One region of the Lysobacter sp. CCNWLW3 genome, then DNA from elsewhere that is predicted to be linked to it. Evidence: riboswitches for the same ligand, from Rfam matches in the RefSeq annotation. Region 1 holds a riboswitch; the other holds the start of a gene.
What was found. Region 1 has a riboswitch for cobalamin ahead of metE (5-methyltetrahydropteroyltriglutamate--homocysteine S-methyltransferase). Riboswitches for the same ligand answer to the same signal wherever they lie in the genome.
Positions count from the first base shown of each region.

Region 2: another riboswitch for cobalamin. It lies ahead of btuB (TonB-dependent vitamin B12 receptor); the one in region 1 lies ahead of metE (5-methyltetrahydropteroyltriglutamate--homocysteine S-methyltransferase).

Region 1 is NZ_JBAHWA010000009.1:35,225-40,678, forward strand. Features, by position in the region: gene gap (type I glyceraldehyde-3-phosphate dehydrogenase) at 1-770, shown strand, start outside; gene metE (5-methyltetrahydropteroyltriglutamate--homocysteine S-methyltransferase) at 1,057-3,336, opposite strand; cobalamin riboswitch at 3,545-3,752, opposite strand; gene V1318_RS14825 (hypothetical protein) at 3,944-4,390, shown strand; gene V1318_RS14830 (protease inhibitor I42 family protein) at 4,416-4,874, opposite strand; gene V1318_RS14835 (acyl-CoA thioesterase) at 5,014-5,394, opposite strand.
Region 2 is NZ_JBAHWA010000017.1:57,012-62,465, reverse strand. Features, by position in the region: gene V1318_RS18600 (hypothetical protein) at 1-178, opposite strand, end outside; gene V1318_RS18595 (hypothetical protein) at 192-782, opposite strand; gene btuB (TonB-dependent vitamin B12 receptor) at 807-2,624, opposite strand; cobalamin riboswitch at 2,777-3,008, opposite strand; gene V1318_RS18585 (TonB-dependent receptor) at 3,297-5,454, shown strand, end outside.

The DNA of each region.
Region 1 (5,454 bases):
AACGCGACCCGGCCAACCTCAAGTGGGACGAGGTCGGCGCCGAGGTGGTGATCGAGTCCACCGGCCTGTTCCTGGACAAGGCCACCGCGCAGAAGCACCTGGACGCGGGCGCCAAGAAGGTCGTGCTGTCGGCGCCGTCCAAGGACGACACGCCGATGTTCGTCTACGGCGTCAACGACAAGACCTACAAGGGCGAGGCGATCATCTCCAACGCCTCGTGCACCACCAACTGCCTGGCCCCGCTGGCCAAGGTGCTGAACGACAAGTGGGGCATCAAGCGCGGCCTGATGACCACCGTGCACGCCGCCACCGCCACCCAGAAGACCGTCGACGGCCCGTCCAACAAGGACTGGCGCGGCGGCCGCGGCATCCTGGAGAACATCATCCCGTCCAGCACCGGCGCGGCCAAGGCGGTCGGCGTGGTGATCCCGGAACTCAACAAGAAGCTCACCGGCATGTCCTTCCGCGTACCGACCTCGGACGTGTCGGTGGTCGACCTCACCGTCGAGCTCAACAAGGACGCCACCTACGCCGAGATCTGCGCGGAAATGAAGGCGCAGAGCGAAGGCGCGCTCAAGGGCATCCTGGGCTACACCGAGGACAAGGTGGTCGCCACCGATTTCCGCGGCGACACCCGCACCTCGATCTTCGACGCCGACGCCGGCATCGCCCTGGACGGCACCTTCGTCAAGCTGGTGAGCTGGTACGACAACGAATGGGGCTACTCGAACAAGTGCCTGGAAATGGTCAAGGTGGTCGCGGGCAAGTAAGCCGCGGCGATCGTAGCCACAGGAGAAGGCCCCGCATTCGCGGGGCTTTTTCTTTGGGGCGAAGGTAAAGCAAATCCCCCTAAGCCCCTTTTCCAAGGGGGGAACCGAGTCGGTCTTTAGCGCACGACGAAAAATCGCCCCCTTTGAAAAAAGGGGGCTGCGCGCAGCGTCCCCGCGAGGTCTGTACTTGCCAGGCCGCGCGGGGGATTTGCTTTTGCGCGATGCGGTGAGGCAAATCCCTCCGACCCATCTTTTTCAAAGGGGAGAACCGGTTGCGAAGAAGGGGTTACGCCGAGGCCGTCGCCGACTCCCGCAAACCCTCCGCCGCCTGCACCATCGCCCGCAGCGCCGTGCGCACCTCCGGCCAGCCGCGGGTCTTGAGGCCGCAGTCCGGATTGACCCACAGCTGCGCCGGGGTCAGCACGTCCAGCGCCTTGCCCAGCAGCTCGCGCATCTCCTCCACGCTGGGCACGCGCGGCGAATGGATGTCGTAGACGCCCGGGCCGATGCCGTTGGGGTAGCGGTAGCGCACGAACGCGTCCAGCAGCTGCATGCGCGAGCGCGAGGTCTCGATCGAGATCACGTCGGCGTCCAGGTCGGCGACCGCCTCGATGATGTCGTTGAACTCGGCGTAGCACATGTGGGTGTGGATCTGGGTCGCATCCCCGACGCCGCTGGCGGCCAAGCGGAAGGCTTCGCCGGCCCAGGCCAGATAGGCGGGCCAGTCGGCGCGGCGCAGCGGCAGGCCTTCGCGCAGCGCCGGTTCGTCGATCTGGATCACGGCGATGCCGGCTGCCTCCAGGTCCAGCACTTCCTCGCGCAGGGCCAGGGCGATCTGGCGGCAGGTGTCGGCGCGCGGCTGGTCGTCGCGCACGAACGACCATTGCAGGATCGTGACCGGGCCGGTCAACATGCCCTTGACCGGGCGTGGGGTCAGCGACTGCGCATAGCGCGCCCAGTCCACGGTCATCGCGCGCGGACGCGCGACATCGCCGTACAGCACCGGCGGCTTCACGCAGCGCGAGCCGTAGCTCTGGACCCAGCCATGGGCGGTGAAGGCGAAGCCGGACAGTTGCTCGCCGAAGTACTCGACCATGTCGTTGCGTTCGAACTCGCCGTGCACCAGCACGTCCAGGCCCAGCGCTTCCTGTTCGCGCAGGCACAGCTCGGTCTCGCGTTCGAGAAAGGCGCGGTAGCCGGCGTGGTCCAGGCGCCCGGCCTTGTGTTCGGCGCGGGCCTGGCGCACCTGCGAGGTCTGCGGGAAGGAACCGATCGTGGTGGTCGGGAAGTCGGGCAGCTTCAGTCGCTGCGCCTGCACCGGCGCGCGCTGCGCGTAGGGCGAATCGCGACGGGCCATGGCGGGGACGATCGCGGCGAGCTTGGCGCGCACCTGGGCGTCGCGCAGCAGCGGCGAGGCCAGGCGCGCGGCGCGCGCGCTCGCGGCCGCGGCCAGCGCGTCGGCCGCGCGGTCGTCGCCGGCCAGGGTGTCGGCGAGCAGGCGCAGTTCCTCGAGCTTCTGCTTGGCGTAGGCCATCCACTGTCGCAGCGGCGGCGGCAGCTTGCGCTCCAGCTCAAGATCGATCGGCACGTGCAGCAGCGAGCACGACGGCGCCAGCCAGCGTGCGCGTGCGCCGGCGCGGCGCGCCAGGCTGAGCGCCGCGTCCAGATCGGCGCGCCAGACGTTGCGGCCGTCGACCACGCCCAGGCTGAGCGCGCGATCCTCCGGCAGCCTGGGCAACAGCGCTTCGAGCTGGCCGGGCGCGCGCGCCAGGTCCAGGTGCAGGGCCTGTACCGGCAACGCCGCGGCCAGTTCGGCGTTGTCGCCGAGGCCGCCGAAGTAACTGGCCAGCAGGCGCCGCGGCGCATCGGCCGCGGCGAGCGCGTCGTAGGCGCGGCGATAGGCGCGGCGATCGGCCTCGTCCAGGTCCAGGGCCAGGCAGGGTTCGTCCAGCTGCACCCATTGCGCGCCGGCGCTCTTGAGCCGCGCCAGCAGGTCGGCATAGGCCGGCAGCAGGGCATCGAGCAGCTCGCGCGGGTCGCCGCCGTCGCCGCGCTTGCCCAGCTTGAGCAGGGACACCGGCCCCAGCAGCACCGGCCGCGCCTGCAGGCCCAGGGCCTGGGCCTCGGCGAGTTCGGCCAGCGGTTTGTCGCCGCGCAGGACGAAGCGCTGGTCGCGCTCGAACTGCGGCACCAGGTAGTGGTAGTTGGTGTCGAACCACTTGGTCATTTCCAGGGCGCGCAGGTCGTGGCGCGCGTCCTGCAGGCCGCGTGCGAGCGCGAAGTAGCCGGCCAGTGGATCGGCGTCGAGCGTCTCGCGGTAGGGCGCGGGCACCGCGTCGAACAGCACGGCGGTGTCCAGCACATGGTCGTAGAGCGAGAAGTCGTTGCAGGGCACTACGTCGGCGCCGGCGTCGCGCGCCAGCGTCCAATGCCGGGCGCGCAGCGTGCGTGCGGTGTCGTGCAGATCGCCGGCCGCGGTCTCGCCTTTCCAGAACGATTCCAGGGCCTGCTTGAGCTCGCGTCGCGCGCCGATGCGCGGGAAGCCGAGGTGGGTAACGCTGATCATGATGTCTCCTGCGATGCGTGTGGGCATGAGCAGGGCAACGAAGGAAGGCGGATACGCGCGCGCGACCGCTCGCCGCGGAAGCGGCGACGCCGGAGCACGACCTGCCTTCGACCTTCGCCCCCGCGGGCGAACCGGCTACGTCGGATCGGCGGGGACGGGCCGCGGCCGCGTCGCATCGCCGGCCCGACGGGGCCGGAGTCGGACGGAGGGCGAACCCTCCGGTCGTGGCAGGTCTTCGGGCTTGGGGCGTGGCGTCGCTGGACGCCGCCTACTGTCCGTCGCTTCCCGGGTTCGCACCCAGTGCCTGACGGAGGTCGTTCCCTATACCGCTGCGGGGCAGCTCCGGAATTGGACAGGTGTCCGCACCGGATTCCCTCTGGACGCCGCCGGCGCGAACCGTCGGCGTCTTGTCGCATCGCTTTATCTTTATGAAGCGATGGTCACCATGACGGTTGCCAAAGTACGGCCCGGCCGCGTCCAAGTCAATCGCCGGCGGCCTGCCTCGGCATCGGCGCCGGGCGGCGTTCGTGGAACCCGCGCGCGAGACGGTATAAAGGCGCTGAGTCCGCCGGCTAGCCTGCCGGGGCGTCACGCTCAGGGGGAGCGCATGAAACTGAAGTTGAACTGGCATCAATCGATCGAACTGGGCGCTTTTCCGTACGCGGCGCCGATCGCGAACGTTCCCAAAAATCCGGGTATCTACATTTTCCTGCGCGTGCACGGCCGGACCGCCGAGGCGATCTATGTCGGCAAGGCCGGCAACCTGCAATCGCGGATCAAGACCCAGTTGAACAATCTGAAGCTGATGCGCGGAATCCAGTCCATGCCCAACGGAAAACGCCGGCTGGTCTACGCCGAGTTCGTGGCCCGCCCCGGGCAGAAAGCCGCCACCGCCCTGCCGATCTGCGAAAAGACCTTGATCCGCTACTACCTGTCGCTGGGTCACGAACTGCTCAACATCCAAGGCGCCAAACTGCGCTACCACGAGCTGGATTCGCAGCGCAGCGATCTGCGCAAGTTCCTGCCGATCTCGACCAAGATGCTGATCGGCTGACGGGTTCCGCGTCCGCCGTGGCGGCTCACTCCACCTCGATGCGGTACACCGCCTGGCGCGCGGGCGCGGCGCCTGGCTCTTCGGGGCGCCGGTAGTCCAGCCGCAGCAGGCCGCTGCCGGGCCGGATGGCACGGAAGCGCCAAACCACCTGGCCGGGCGCGCCGGGCGGTGGTTCGCCGTCGGCGGACGCGGCTTGAGGACGGAACGCCAGGACCGAACTCAGGACTTCGCTGCGACCCGGATCGCCGACATCGTCCACGCCGGCGACCACGTCCCAGCCGTAGCCGGTGGAGGGTTGGTCGTCGAGCGCGATTTCGAACTCTCCATCCAGCTTCAGTGCGATCTCGGCGCCGCTGTCGGCCAGCGTCAGCCGCGGCACCGGAGCGGGTTCCGCGGCCGGCGTGGCGGCTCGATCCTGCGGCGGCACGTACGCGCAAGCGGCCAGCATCAGCGCCGCGATGGTCAATGGGATAAGTCGGATCACGCGATATCGCCGCCTCGGTCGGAGCGGGCATCTTGCTGAAGTCGGGCCGGCTGCGCCAGCTCGGGCCCGGCTGGGATACGCATGCATCGTGTCGCGCGACCGCAGCGGCGTCGGGCCGGCGCGGAGGCGACGCGCGCGCTCAGGCCGGTGCGGACTCCAGCGCGGGCACCGGCGTCGGCACGCCCTCGCGATCCAGCGCGATCATGGTGAAGCGTCCGCGCGTGGCCAGCCGCGACTCGCCGCTGAGCAGGTCTTCGCTGTGCATTTCGACCTCCACCTGCATCGAGGTGCGTCCCACCGAGACCACGCGCGCGATCAGCTCGACCAGCGCGCCCTTGGGCACGGCGGTGTGGAAATCGATCTGCTCCGAGCGCGCGGTCACCACGGTGCGGCGGGCGTAGCGCGAGGCGGCGACGAACGCCGCCTTGTCCATCCACGCCAAGGCCTGGCCGCCGAACAGGGTGCCGAGGTGATTGGTGTGGTCGGGGAAGACGATTTCGATGATGCGGGCTTCGGTCATGGGTTTGTTTCCCGGCGGAGCGAGGAGAGCGACGTCGTAGCGAACGGTTCCCTATTCCGC
Region 2 (5,454 bases), on a different contig from region 1:
TCGGCCGCAGCATCGCGCCGGCGATGAAGAAGATCGCCCAGGACGCGCTGGGCAGGCGGTCGATGGTGGCGAAGTGCTGGCCGCGGGTGGCGATCATCAACGCCGCGAGCGCGACGCCGACGACGATCTGGGCACGCGGCGAGACCAGCGGCAGGGAATGGGCGGTGGTGGCGGTCATCTCGGGGTCCTCATCAGACTTTGGCGACGCGCGCGGGACCGCGCGTGCCGGCGGCGCGCGCGATCAGGGCGTAGGCGACCAGGGCCACGGCGATGTAGCCCAGGGTGGTGCGCACGAACAGCGGGCCCCACTGCCATACCCGCGCCAGGTACTGGCCGACATTCGGGTCTTCGTAGCGGCCGCCGAACCAGTAGAAGGCGCCGTTGGAGATCAGGAACGACACCGACGCCGCGACCAGACCGGCGCCGAGCGCGCCCAACAGCGCGCGCGGCGTGGCCCGCAGACGGTCGGCGTACCAGCGCCCGGCGTACCACAGCGCCGCGTAGGCCAGCAGCAGGAAGGCGTACGACGGGGTCACGCAGTAGTGCTCGAAGAAACTCTTGCCCTGGGCCTGGATCGCGATCCAGTCGATCGCCACCGCCAGCACCAGGAAAGCGACGAAGCCCAGGTGCCGGCGCAGCCACAGGCCGCCGAGGAAGAACACCGCCATCGACGCGTCGGGCAGGTGCAGCGCGTCGCCGAAATGATGGAAGCGGGTCGCGACCATCGCGGCGGCGAGCGCGGTGAACAGACTGTAATAGACGGGTCGGGCGGGAGCGTTCATCGGCGGCCTCGGTGGCGTTGGCGATCAGTTCGCGGGTCGGTAGCGCAGGGTCAGCAGGTAGTTGCGGCCCGGCTGGTTGTAGTAGGACGCGGTTTCGTAGCGCTGGTTGAACACGTTGTTGGCCGCCAGCTGCAGGCTCCAGGACTCGTCGAAGCGGAAGCCCAGGCGCAGATCGGTGGTGGCGTAGCCGTCCAGGCGGCGGGTATTGGCCAGATCGTCGTAGCGCTCGCCGGCGACGTAGACGCTGCCGCCCAGGCTGAAGCGGCCGTAGCGGCGGTCGGCGTCCAGGCGTGCGCTTTCGCGCGCGCGTCGCGGCAGGATCTTGTCGCGACTGGCGCTGCGGCTGTCGTTGCGTGGATCCAGCCAGGTCGCGCTGGCGCGCAGGTCCCAACCGGCCAGCGTGGTATCGACGCTGGCCTCGGCCCCGCGGATGCGGGCGCGGTCGATGTTGCCCGGCAGGCCGATCGAGGCGTCGAACGCGATCAGTTCGTCGACCCGGGTCTCGTAGGCGTTGAGCGACCAGCCGCCCCAGGCGTGCGCGCCGCGCAGGCCGAGTTCGAAGCTGCGCGACTCTTCCGGCTTGAGGTCGGCATTGCCGAAACCGGGGAAGTACAGCTCGTTGAAGGTCGGCGCTTTGAACGCGGTGCCGTAGCTCGCGGTCAGGCGCAGCTGTTCGCTGAGGTTCCAGCCCCACAGCGCGCTGCCGGTGGTCTGGCCGCCGAACTGGCTGTCGTCGTCGCGGCGCAGGCTGGCCTGCAGCGAATGCGCGCCAAGATCGCGCTGGTACTGGCCGAACAGGCCGCGGTTGATGCGGCGGTCGTGGGCGTAGACGGTGCTGCTTTCGACCTCGTCGCGCTGCCAGTCGTAGCCCAGGCTGAGCAGGCCGCCGCCGAGGCCGAAGTCTCCCTGCAGCGAACCGAGCTTGCGGCGGGTGTTGAAGGTGCTGGAGTAAACGCCGTTCTTGTAGTTGTCGCTCAGGTCGCTGCTGCGGCCCAGGTTCAAGCTCAGCGTGGCGCGCTCGCTGGGGGCGTAACGCAGGCGCCCGCCGGCGATCTGCTGCACGGTGTCGGATTGATTGTTGGTGCTGCCGTCGTATTCGTTGCGGCCTTCGGCGCGGAACAGGCGCGCTTCGGCGTCCCAGGCCTCGCTGAAGCGGTAGCCGCCCTGCGCGGTCAGCGACAGGTTGCGGTAGCCGTCGCGGTCGGGCGAGTGGGTGAAGCAGCCGGCGCCGCCCGGCGAGGGCTTGCCGCGGCAGGCGTTGATGCCGTCGGTGTCTTCGCTGGCGGCGTTGATCGAGTACCAGCCGTTCTCGCCCTTGCCGCCGACGCCGAGCGTGCCGCGGCGCGTGTTCCAGCTGCCGATCGAGGCGCTGGCGTGCGGCGCGAACGCGCCCTGCGGGCGCCGGGTGAAGATCTGGATCACGCCGCCCAGCGCCTCGGAACCGTACAGGCTGGAGAACGGCCCGCGCACGATCTCGATGCGCTCGATCTGCTCGACCGGAATGTCCTGCAGCGAGGCGCCGCCGCTGGTCGCCGAACCGATCTTGATGCCGTCGATCAGCACCAATACGTGATCGGATTCGGTGCCGCGCAGGAACAGCGAGGTCGACTTGCCGGGGCCGCCGTGGTTGGCCATCGACAAGCCGGGCGTGCCGCGCAGCAGCTCGGGCAGGTTGGCCGGCTGCAGGCGCTCGATGTCCTCGCGGTCGATCACGGTCACCGAGGCCAGGGTCGCGTCCTGGGTCTGGGCGGTGCGGGTGGCGGTGACCACGACCTGGTCGAGGTCGGTGGCGGCGTCGGCCGCCACGGCCGGGGCGACGACGGACAGCAGCGCCGTCGCCAGCGCGGTGCGGCGAAGGACGGAATGACGGAAATTCAAAGCATGGCTCCTGATCCGCGCCTACCCGCGCGGAAACGATGGGTCGGAGACACGCAGGAGGGAACGACGAGGCGGCGACGCGCGGACGCAAGGCGGCCCCATGACAGCGCCCACCGCGTGTCGGGTCAGCCTCAGGCCGGTCTCCGGGCTTGCAAGCGAGGGCCTCCAGCCCTCCGGTCCGCGCCTTCCCATGCATGCGCACAGTGGCTCGATTGCGGATCGTTCGTCTTACTTACCGTTGCGGGGGCAGCTCCGGAATAGCCGTCGCTTCGTTGGAAGGACTGGCGCACCGGATTCCCGTTTCAATCGCCGGCGGGGCCGGCGATCACCTCAAGCCCGCGCATGTTAACAGCCCGGCCGCGGCCGGCCGGCATGACGAAACGGCATGAGCGGACGGGCTAACGCCGAGCCGGCGCCGCCGCGCCCCGCCGGTCCGACCCGCTCCATCGTCCGATCCCGATCCCGATCCCGATCCCGGCCGCGGCCGCGGATTTGGAGACGCCGTCACAAACCGCCGGGACCCCTATACCAATTGGCTATCGCTTCATGCGGATAAGGGTTTGACCGGCTTGTTAGAACCGTGTTAAACCAAAATGACATCGCTACCAATCCCCTCGCCGCAAGGAGCCGCGCACCATGTCCGTAGCTTTCCGCGCCGTCCGCCGTCCGCTCGCACTCGCCCTGCTCGCCGCCCTCGCCGCTCCGGGCTACGCGCAGCAAGCGCCCGCTCCCGACGAGCCCGCTTCCGAAGCGCACACCCTGGATCAGGTCATCGTCACCGGCACCCGGGTCAGCGACCGCACCGTCGCCGAGTCCAGCGCGCCGATCGACATCATCACGCCGGAGGCGCTGGAGGCCACCGGCACGGTCGAACTGGCGACCGCCTTGGCGCGCGCCCTGCCCTCGCTGAATTTCCCGCGCCCGGCGATCACCGACGGCACCGACGCGGTGCGCCCGGCGCAGTTGCGCGGCCTGGCGCCGGATCAGGTGCTGGTGCTGGTGAACGGCAAGCGCCGCCACACCACCGCCCTGATCAACCTCAACGGCAGCCAGGGCCGCGGCTCCTCGCCGGTCGATCTCAACGCGATCCCGATCGCTTCGATCGAGCGCGTGGAAGTGCTGCGCGACGGCGCCTCGGCGCAGTACGGCTCCGACGCGATCGCCGGCGTGGTCAACGTGGTGCTCAAGGGCAGCGACCACGGCGGCAGCCTCGCCGCGCGCTACGGCCAGTACAGCGCCGGCGACGGCGAGCAGTACCAGCTGTCCGGCGACGCCGGCTTCAAGCTCGGCGAGAACGGCAAGCTGCACCTGGCCGCGCAGGGCGGCCACCAGGACCAGACCAACCGCGCGCGCCCGTTCCAGGGCGTGGTCGAACAGCGCTACGGCGACCCCGAAATCGACAGCGGCGCGGTCTCGTACAACGGCGAATACAGCCCCACCGACTACCTGACCTTCTATTCCTTCGGCAGCTACAGCAAGCGCGACGTGCTCTCCAACGGCTATTTCCGCTTCGCCGGCGACCCGCGCAACATCCCCTCGATCTATCCCAACGGCTTCCTGCCGCAGATCCACAACATCAGCAAGGACCGCGCGGCGGTGGTCGGCCTGCGCGGCGAAACCGCCGGCGGCACCCAGATCGACTTCAGCTACAACTACGGCCACAACGAGCTCAGCTTCGACATCGAGAACACGCTCAACCGCAGCCTGGGCCCGACCTCGCCGACCGAGTTCTACGCCGGCGCGCTCGAAGTCACCCAGCACGTGCTGAACCTGGACTTCGCCCGGCCGGTGGATTTCGGCTGGCGGTACCCGGTGACCTTCGCCTGGGGCGCGGAGTGGCGCGGCGAAGAGTTCTCGCAGCGCGCCGGCGAACCGCTGTCCTACGCCAACGGCGGCGTGGCGGCGCCCAACGGCCAGATCATCCCGGGCGCGCAGGTGTTTTCCGGTTTCCGCGCCAGTGATGCCGGCGATTTCGACCGCCATAGCTACTCGCTGTACGCCGACGTCGAGGCCGATCTGACCGACAAGTTCTCCGCCGGCATCGCCGTGCGCTACGAGAGCTACAGCGATTTCGGCGACACCACCTCGGGCAAGCTGTCGGCGCGCTACGCCTTCACCGACAAGGTCGCCCTGCGCGCCACCGCCTCCACCGGCTTCCGCGCGCCGTCGCTGCAGCAGCAGTTCTTCCAGTCGATCGCCACCAACTTCATCAGCGGCGTTCCCTACGAGATCGGCACCTTCCGCGTCGACAACCCCGCCGCGATCGCGCTGGGCTCGGAGTCGCTGCGGGCCGAGGAGTCCACCAACTACAGCCTGGGCCTGGTGCTGCAGCCCAGCGACGGCCTGTACATCACCGTCGACGCGTACCACATCAAGGTCGACGACCGCATCCTGCTGTCGGAAAACCTCACCAGCGCCGCGGTGCGCAACTACCTGCAGGCCAACGGCTATCCGGGCATCGGCGGCGGCCGTTACTTCACCAATGCGGTCGACACCAAGACCCAGGGCGTGGACATCGTCGCGACCCAGGCCTGGGAGCTGGCATCGGGCAAGTTCAACCTGACCCTGGGCTACAACTACTCCAAGACCGAGATCGAGAAGATCGCGCCCAACCCGGCGCGCCTGGCCGCGATCGATCCGGCCGCGGTGCGCATCGGCCGCACCGAGATCGGCCGCATCACCAAGGGCGCGCCCAAGGACAAGTTCTTCCTGGCCGGCGATTGGGACACCGGCAACTGGAGCTTCAACGCCACCGCCACCCGCTACGGCGAATTCACCGAACTGCACGCGACCA